Regions from separate parts of the Pectobacterium cacticida genome, predicted to be linked through region 3. Evidence: predicted binding sites of a transcription regulator. Region 3 holds the regulator's gene; each other region holds the start of a gene.
The links. The regulator LexA, encoded in region 3, represses DNA repair genes until DNA is damaged. The targets are predictions, from matches to a motif close to TNCTGTATGTACATACAGNA.

Region 1 (2,207 bases), 380 kb from region 3:
GTTGACGCACGGATGAGTAGCGGACAAGGCAGTTGCTGACAACCGCGGTTTTCGCGCTGTTCAATAAGGTAGCGAGTCGCTTGATACTACGCGGCATACTTACTTGGGATGTAAGACGGAAGTGTGCAAATATGTCAACCGAAAACGGCGTGGTGGCCGTATCCTGCGCCAGGATAGCGGTTGTCGATGCGTTATTCCGCTGGGTGCGTATTTTCCGCGCAGAATGGTCAGGGATATAATTCAGCGCTTGTACCGCGGCCATGACCCGCTTTCTGGTCTCAGGGCTAACGGCATCGGGATAGTTGTTTACCCGCGACATCTTTCAGGGATGCCATATTTTTTCCAGAGTTAGAAACAAAAGCCCCCTGCTTTAACAGGGGGGATACTCGTAAATTCTTTACATTTTTTTCTAAGGTCAATCTCAGAACGGAATGTCGTCGTCGAAATCCATTGGCGGTTCGTTGCTTTGCGCTGGGGCGTTATTGGGTGTAGGGGCGGCGTTTTGCGCGGGACGTTGCTGCGCCTGCGCCCCGCCGCTGAACTGGTTGCCACCCTGTGGTTGCTGCGGCTGGCCCCAGCCGCCTGGTTGCCCGCCGCCTGCGGGCGCACCGCCACTCTGGCGACCGCCTAACATCTGCATTGTACCGCCGACGTTAACAACGACTTCGGTGGTGTAGCGATCGGCGCCTGACTGATCGGTCCACTTACGTGTTTGTAATGAACCTTCAATATAAACTTGAGAACCCTTGCGCAGGTATTCGCCCGCCACTTCCGCCAATTTGCCGAATAGCACCACACGGTGCCATTCGGTCTTCTCTTTTTGTTCACCGGTTTGCTTGTCGCGCCAGCTTTCCGATGTCGCCAGCGTGATGTTGGCAACTGCACCGCCGTTTGGCATGTAGCGGACTTCCGGGTCTTGCCCCAGATTCCCGACAAGAATCACTTTATTAACGCCTCTGCTGGCCATGCTCGTGTCTCCTGATGAATACGTCTATTTAAGTCTAAACGATCGATTTTATCATGATAAACATTTGTATCATATCTGCGAAATGACGTCAGAAATGAAGGGCGCGTTTGCCGCGGTTACATGAAAAATGGAACCGGTACTGGATATCCATTCAGTTTTTTTTATGGCAAGCTATTCACTGTCTGCTCTCTCTTCAGGCACGAGCAAGCGACGCTAAAAAACGCGTCCGGCGTTTTATTTATGCCATAATGGCTGGTTTCGTACCGGTTCTCTTCGCGTGAGAGGCGATCGCAAACCGTTTTTATTCCGGGAAGTGTGTGAATGGATAAGATAGAAATTCGTGGTGCCCGCACCCATAATCTCAAGAACATCAACCTAATAATTCCCCGTGACAAACTGATCGTCATTACCGGCCTGTCGGGGTCGGGGAAGTCATCACTGGCGTTTGACACGCTGTATGCCGAAGGGCAACGGCGCTATGTGGAATCGTTGTCTGCCTATGCGCGTCAGTTCTTGTCGCTGATGGAAAAACCGGATGTCGATCATATCGAAGGGTTGTCCCCCGCGATCTCTATTGAGCAGAAATCCACTTCACACAACCCGCGCTCCACGGTCGGGACGATTACCGAAATTCATGATTACCTGCGCCTGCTGTTTGCGCGCGTGGGTGAACCGCGCTGTCCAGAACATGATGTGACACTGGATGCGCAGACGGTTAGCCAAATGGTAGACAATGTACTGGCGCAACCGGAAGGCAAACGCCTGATGCTGCTGGCGCCGATTGTGAAAGATCGCAAGGGCGAGCACAGCAAGACGCTGGAAAACCTGGCATCACAGGGCTATATCCGTGCCCGTATCGACGGCGAAGTGTGCGATCTGTCCGATCCGCCAAAGCTGGAATTACAGAAAAAGCACACCATTGAAGTCGTCGTCGATCGTTTTAAAGTCCGTGAGGATCTGGCTCAGCGGCTGGCTGAGTCTTTTGAAACAGCGTTGGAGCTGTCTGGCGGCAGCGTGGTGGTGGCGGATATGGACGATCCTACGCAGCCTGAACTGCTGTTCTCGGCAAATTTTGCCTGCCCGATATGCGGCTATAGCATGCATGAGCTGGAACCGCGCATGTTCTCATTTAATAACCCGGCGGGCGCGTGCCCAACCTGTGATGGGCTGGGCGTGCAGCAATTCTTTGATCCGGTGCGTGTGGTGCAAAATGCGGAACTGTCGCTGGCTGGCGGCGCGA
Region 2 (2,207 bases), 2.0 Mb from region 3:
AATAGGCTGTACCCTGGAAAAGCGATCGCCAGATGATGGGGAAGTATGGTTGAGTCAGGATGGTGCCAAGAGAATCATACTCGCGGTGGATCTGACGAGGAAAACGGTCAGTATGCAGGTGGTACTGCTGCCATCAATATAGCGATGACAATTGTAGAGCCTATTCCAGTCGCCCTGATGGGATAGGGGGGAGTTTACTTCGGCAGCGTGAAATCACATCACGGTTGGTGTTGTTTACGACATTCAACTGTTTTTATATAAAAAATATAATATTTTACCGACATTAATAGGATAAACCTATTTTATTGCCCTCTAATCACCCAATGGCGTGGTGTAGTACTTCGCCGTTTTATGCTTTTCCTGTCTAATCGTCATACGAAAAATCACAGAAGACGTGTGAAGAAAATTCCTATCAGAGAGCATCATGAATGACGGTGGCATTTCGTTAACTCAGTGCTGATGCGGGGTTGTGGGAGTTATCCACCATTTCTGTGGATAACCATGTGTATTAGGGATAGACAACGTGCGCCAACCGAGAACTGACGCGGGTTGCCGCCGGGTTGGCGCTATTCTCCACTGTTTTTATAATATATTTATTATCATGTAGTTAGGTAAAATCAAGCGTCTTGATCATCAATACCCGATCGCTGTATAAATTAACCTCTCCGTCTATCCAGTAATGTTACAACTTTATCTATTCTGGGGATAAATCATGCAGATTTTATTTGCTAGAATAAAGATAAATGTGCTAGCGAATTCATTCGCCGATGAATAATTCAATCGAGTGATAATGTCTTGATGCTGTTTTTATATCCAGTATCATGGCGGTGGCGAATTCCCTGATTGGCATTCAGAATACAGGACTCGACGTGCGTCGCCAGCGTGTAGGGGCGACAATGCGAGAGACTGAAATTGTTTGCTGTGCCGTTTACCTGCCTTCAGGCATCCATTCACAAACCTCGCGTATTGCGCGATGGCTAAAAATGATAAGTAGCGTGTCTAGCGATGAGTAAAGTATTTACACTGCATTCCGACTTTAAACCAGCGGGCGACCAGCCTGAAGCCATTCGTCGTTTAAAAGAAGGATTGGAAGACGGGTTAGCGCACCAAACGCTGCTTGGCGTGACGGGATCTGGCAAAACGTTTACCATCGCGAATGTGATTGCCGACCTTAATCGGCCGACCATGATGCTGGCGCCTAACAAAACGCTGGCGGCCCAATTGTATGGGGAAATGAAGGCCTTTTTCCCCAACAATGCCGTCGAGTACTTCGTCTCGTACTACGACTATTATCAGCCGGAAGCCTATGTTCCGAGCTCCGACACCTTTATTGAGAAAGACGCCTCGGTTAACGAACACATCGAACAGATGCGTCTTTCCGCCACCAAAGCGCTATTGGAAAGGCGCGACGTGATCGTCGTGGCTTCCGTCTCGGCGATCTATGGTCTGGGCGATCCCGATCTCTATCTGAAAATGATGCTGCACCTGACGCAAGGGATGCTGATTGACCAGCGCGCGATTTTGCGACGTCTGGCCGAGTTGCAGTATTCCCGCAACGATCAGGCGTTTCAGCGTGGTACCTTCCGCGTACGCGGCGAAGTGATCGATATTTTCCCTGCGGAATCCGACGACGTCGCGCTGCGGGTTGAACTGTTTGATGAAGAAGTGGAACGGTTGTCGCTGTTTGACCCGCTGACGGGACACGTTCTCCAGACGGTGCCGCGCTATACCATCTATCCTAAAACGCACTACGTGACGCCGCGGGAGCGGATTTTACAGGCGATGGAAGAGATTAAAGTCGAATTGGCCGATCGCCGAAAAGTGTTACTGGCGAATAATAAGCTGGTGGAGGAGCAGCGGCTGAGCCAGCGTACGCAGTTCGATCTGGAAATGATGAACGAACTGGGCTACTGCTCCGGCATTGAAAACTACTCGCGCTACCTGTCCGGGCGTGGCCCCGGTGAACCGCCACCGACCCTGTTTGACTATCTGCCTGCCGATGGACTGTTAGTCATCGATGAATCCCACGTCACCGTCCCGCAAATCGGCGGTATGTATCGCGGCGACCGCGCGCGCAAAGAGACGCTGGTCGAATATGGTTTCCGGCTCCCTTCGGCGCTGGATAACCGTCCGATGAAATTTGAGGAATTCGAAGCGTTAGCGCCGCAAACGATCTATGTGTCCGCGACGCCGGGTAACTATGAGCT
Region 3 (2,207 bases):
CAACTCAGCCACGGGATCTGCAGGAATTACTTTGCTTTTCACCAGCAGTTTCAGCGGGAAACTCAATAGCTTGTAGTAAATTTTACGCCAGCCTGACATAACAACTTGGAGCCTCTTGTTAGCGATGCGCGGCAAGGATACCAGAAACTGCGCCGGAGATCTGTGGTGATGAGACAACACCAGCGCGTTAAAATGCGAACTATTTTATATAAAAAGTGGAGGATAAATGAATAAAGCGACGGGAGTAACCCGGATTATTAAGGCGACTGGTTATTCCCTTAATGGGCTGAAACAGGCGTGGCGGCACGAAGCGGCATTTCGTCAGGAAACTCTACTGACGAGTGTCGGCATCATCGTTGCGTGTTTATTGCCCGTTACGCTAGTCGAAAAACTATTACTGATTGGATCTGTCGTCTTGATTATGCTCTTCGAGTTAGCCAATAGTGCCATTGAAGCGGTTGTCGATCGCATTGGCTGCGAACACCATGAATTATCGGGTCGAGCTAAAGATATGGGCTCCGCGGCCGTTTTCATCGCTTTCCTGTTTGCTGCTGTTGTCTGGGGAGGCATTCTCTGGCAGTGTTTTGCCTGACGTTACGCATAAGCAAATAAAAGTCAGGGCTTTGCCTACATCGGCATTCCCAATGTTGACTTACCTGTATATACTCACGGAAAGACTGTATAAACAACCAGGGGGCGGGATGAAAGTATTAACGGCAAGGCAGCAGCAGGTGTATGACTTAATCCGCGATCATATTGCGCAGACTGGAATGCCGCCAACGCGTGCGGAAATTGCTCAACAATTGGGGTTCCGCTCACCCAATGCGGCGGAAGAGCACCTAAAGGCATTGGCGCGTAAAGGCGTAATTGAAATTGTCTCAGGCGCTTCGCGTGGCATTCGCCTTCTGATGGAAGAAGAGACGGGGATCCCCTTGGTGGGGCGCGTCGCCGCAGGTGAGCCGCTGCTCGCGCAGGAACATATCGAATGTCATTATCAGGTCGATCCTGCAATGTTCAAACCCAGCGCTGATTTTTTGCTGCGAGTAAGCGGCATGTCGATGAAAAATATTGGCATTATGGATGGCGATTTACTCGCTGTGCACAAAACCGAAGATGTTCGCAACGGGCAAATCGTTGTCGCACGTATCGAAGATGAAGTGACGGTAAAACGCCTGAAGAAACAAGGTAATACGGTGTATTTGCTCGCTGAGAATGAAGAGTTTGCCCCCATTGTTGTCGATCTGCGCCAGCAAAATTTTTCGGTAGAAGGCTTAGCGGTTGGCATCATTCGTAACAGCGACTGGAGCTAACAGTTTGTGGCTACGCACGGCTAGTGGCTGGAAGTTGCGTCTTTAGGCATTAACGTTTTTTTATCGGCACGCTATGGTCATGATCGCAATGATCCGGCTGTTTGCATGATGCTATTTCCTGGCAGTCGCTGCATAGCCCGTGTGCTTCCACAACGCTGTGACGCAGCGTAAATCCTGACTGTTGCGCCAAATTGCGTAGCGTTTCCTCCACCCCTTCGGTTTGACGTTCTGTCACCTGCCCACAGCGATCGCAGATGAAGAGGGCGGAGGTATGGCTTTGGTCTTCGATATGGTGACACAGTACGTAACTGTTGTTGGATTCGACTCGATGAATGAAGCCCTGCTCCAGCAGAAAATCCAGCGCACGATAGACCGTCGGCGGTTTGGCCTGAGGCTCGGAAACCCGCAGCAGATCGAGCAGATCATATGCGCTGATCGCGCCGGGTTGTTGGGCCATAAGGCGTAAAACTTCTAACCGCTGGGGCGTGAGACGCACAGCGCGTTGCTGACAAATTTGTTCAGCCTGGGCAAGCAGTTTGTCCTGTTGGGTTGAATTCATTGCCATATCACCCTGACGCATTGAGAATTAAGGCGGATATCTTATCACGATTGCGTAAAAACGCCGAACTGGCGGCATTATCCTGCGATAATAGCGTTATACCACCAGATCGATAAGCAAGGCTCGTACCGGCGATCCAGCCCGTAGCGTCAGTGACGGTTCTTGTTTAATAAATGCGCCGTCTCCACAGTGTAAGACCTCGCTGTTATGGTCGCCCTTTACTATCATTGAACCACGGATCAGCTGCAGGTAGGCCTGGTTGCCCTGTAGGGTGATTGCGCTTTGCGCATCTTGCTGGAGATCGACATGATGGACCCAAACTTGCTGTCGCAGTTGCA
Region 4 (2,207 bases), 1.4 Mb from region 3:
TGCCAGGAGTGCTGACCATAGCGCCGGGCCCACATGACTTGCCCCTGCCGATTACAAATTACAATACCCACGTTGGGGCGGTAGCCATCATCATCGATCACCGGACTACCTCGATAAACATTAATGCAATAGATAGGTTGATTGTTTCACACTCCCGACAGGCGGTAAACCACTGCTTAGAATGCATGTGATACGAATAAAACTACGATAACCCACAGATAAGATCAAAGTTATAAACATGGTTAGTGTGCAGACCGCGGTTTATTCACTTTTTCTGTGGACATCGTTGTGCAGAACCCATGAAGAAGTGAGTAAAACTCTTCTTTCGCCAAAAGACAAAACGGCCAAAACCAGCAAGAAAACCTCACTTACTCATTGAATTTAAATCACTTAATCTTGACTCAGCCCATACATTAATTAACACCGGAATGGCATGATAATCTTATTGGCGAAAGATCGCACTATGTCGATTTTATCCACAGGCAATGCCGTAAAGTCAGCCAATAAATAGGCTAAAACAGCAAAAATCATAGGAGTCAAGGCTGTAAATTGAACCAGTAATTCATGATTATGTGGGTTATCCAATAAATCTGTGGATAACCTAGTGTAAGATCCTGTTTATTATCGGTGGCTATACGTGCACAGTTTGCCAGGCGCAACGTCATCATTGCTATCACACGCAAAAAAAACGCTACGAATCATGCTATTATTTTTTTCTGCACTGAATTATCGACCGTGCATGAACATGTTTTATCTATTGCGTTTTTTTTAACCAGGTAAACATCGAATCAGAAGCTATGAATTTACCCAGAATTCACACAACAGCTCCGCCGCATGAACAGGCCTTATTGGAACGCGCACAAGCGCTTGCGGGGTATTCGCTTGCGGAGTTAGCGGACATCGCGCGCCTGCCTCTTCCCGCCGACCTAAAACGGGATAAAGGCTGGATTGGCATATTGCTGGAGCGATTTCTGGGCGCGAGCGCAGGGAGTAAACCTGAACAGGATTTTCCAGACATCGGTGTTGAACTAAAAACCATTCCGATCGATGAACAAGGCAGGCCGCTGGAGACCACCTTTGTCTGTGTCGCACCGTTAACCGGCAACAGCGGCGTTACGTGGGAAAGTAGCCACGTTCGACATAAGCTCGCCAGAGTGTTGTGGATTCCGGTGGAGGGCTCACGCTACATCCCCCTGGGAGAACGCCGTATTGGCACGCCGCTTATCTGGAGCCCTAGTGAAGAAGAAGAGGAGCAACTCCGCCGCGATTGGGAAGAGTTAATGGATCTGATTGTGTTAGGTCGGGTTGAAAGCATTACCGCCCGGCATGGCGAAGTGTTACAGCTACGCCCTAAGGCGGCAAATAGTCGGGCCTTGACGGAAGCCATTGGCGAATGGGGCCAACCTATCCTGACATTACCGCGCGGATTCTATCTGAAAAAAACCTTTACCGGGCCGCTTCTCGCCCGCCACTTTATGCCGACGGACAACGGAACGCCGTTAGCTTGACGGCTCCCCGCCCTGAAGGACGGGGATTCCCACTTCAAGGATGCTTAATCAGAGCCTCACGTCGTTGTACACATGTCGGAGTCGCGGGGTATACTACCGTTTATGCTCTGTTTAAGGTAAATCGCTATAATGTTCAGTTGGATTTTTGATCCGAATGCCTGGTTGGCACTAGGAACGTTGACTATCTTGGAAATCGTTCTCGGGATCGATAATATTATTTTCCTGTCTCTGGTTGTCGCTAAACTCCCAAAAGCACAGCAAAACAAAGCGCGCCGCTTGGGGTTGCTTGGCGCGATGTTGATGCGTTTAGGGCTACTCGCGTCTATTGCCTGGGTCATGCGCCTGACGACCCCACTGTTTACTGTTTTCGACAATGGTATCTCCCTGCGCGATCTGATCCTGTTTTTCGGCGGGCTCTTTCTCATCTGGAAATCGAGCAAAGAAATCCACGAAACCGTCGAAGGCGGTTCGGAAGAACATACCGCAAAAGTACACTCTTTCTTCGGTGCGATTATTCAGATCATGCTATTGGATATTATCTTTAGCCTGGATTCGGTTATCACCGCGGTTGGTCTTTCCGATCACTTATTCATTATGATGGCTGCCGTTGTTATCGCCGTTGGCGTGATGATGTTTTCTGCACGCGCCATCGGCGAATTTGTTGAAAGTCACCCCTCGGTCAAAATGCTGGCGCTATCG

Region 1: uvrA (excinuclease ABC subunit UvrA) is a predicted target of LexA. The motif match lies at 1,105-1,124, and genes of this name have one in related genera.
Region 2: uvrB (excinuclease ABC subunit UvrB) is a predicted target of LexA. The motif match lies at 800-819, and genes of this name have one in related genera.
Region 4: mutH (DNA mismatch repair endonuclease MutH) is a predicted target of LexA. The motif match lies at 541-560, and genes of this name have one in related genera.

The regions. Positions count from the first base shown of each region.
Region 1 covers NZ_CP133656.1:3,166,894-3,169,100, reverse strand. The annotation lists partial or broken gene RFN81_RS14580 (hypothetical protein) at 269-319, opposite strand; gene ssb1 (single-stranded DNA-binding protein SSB1) at 422-967, opposite strand; gene uvrA (excinuclease ABC subunit UvrA) at 1,289-2,207, shown strand, end outside.
Region 2 covers NZ_CP133656.1:1,398,267-1,400,473, forward strand. The annotation lists gene RFN81_RS06670 (hypothetical protein) at 1-142, shown strand, start outside; gene uvrB (excinuclease ABC subunit UvrB) at 1,006-2,207, shown strand, end outside.
Region 3 covers NZ_CP133656.1:3,543,954-3,546,160, reverse strand. The annotation lists gene plsB (glycerol-3-phosphate 1-O-acyltransferase PlsB) at 1-99, opposite strand, end outside; gene RFN81_RS16155 (diacylglycerol kinase) at 227-592, shown strand; gene lexA (transcriptional repressor LexA) at 702-1,310, shown strand; gene zur (zinc uptake transcriptional repressor Zur) at 1,360-1,869, opposite strand; gene RFN81_RS16140 (pirin family protein) at 1,966-2,207, opposite strand, start outside.
Region 4 covers NZ_CP133656.1:825,705-827,911, reverse strand. The annotation lists gene rppH (RNA pyrophosphohydrolase) at 1-101, opposite strand, end outside; gene mutH (DNA mismatch repair endonuclease MutH) at 798-1,508, shown strand; gene RFN81_RS03925 (TerC family protein) at 1,638-2,207, shown strand, end outside.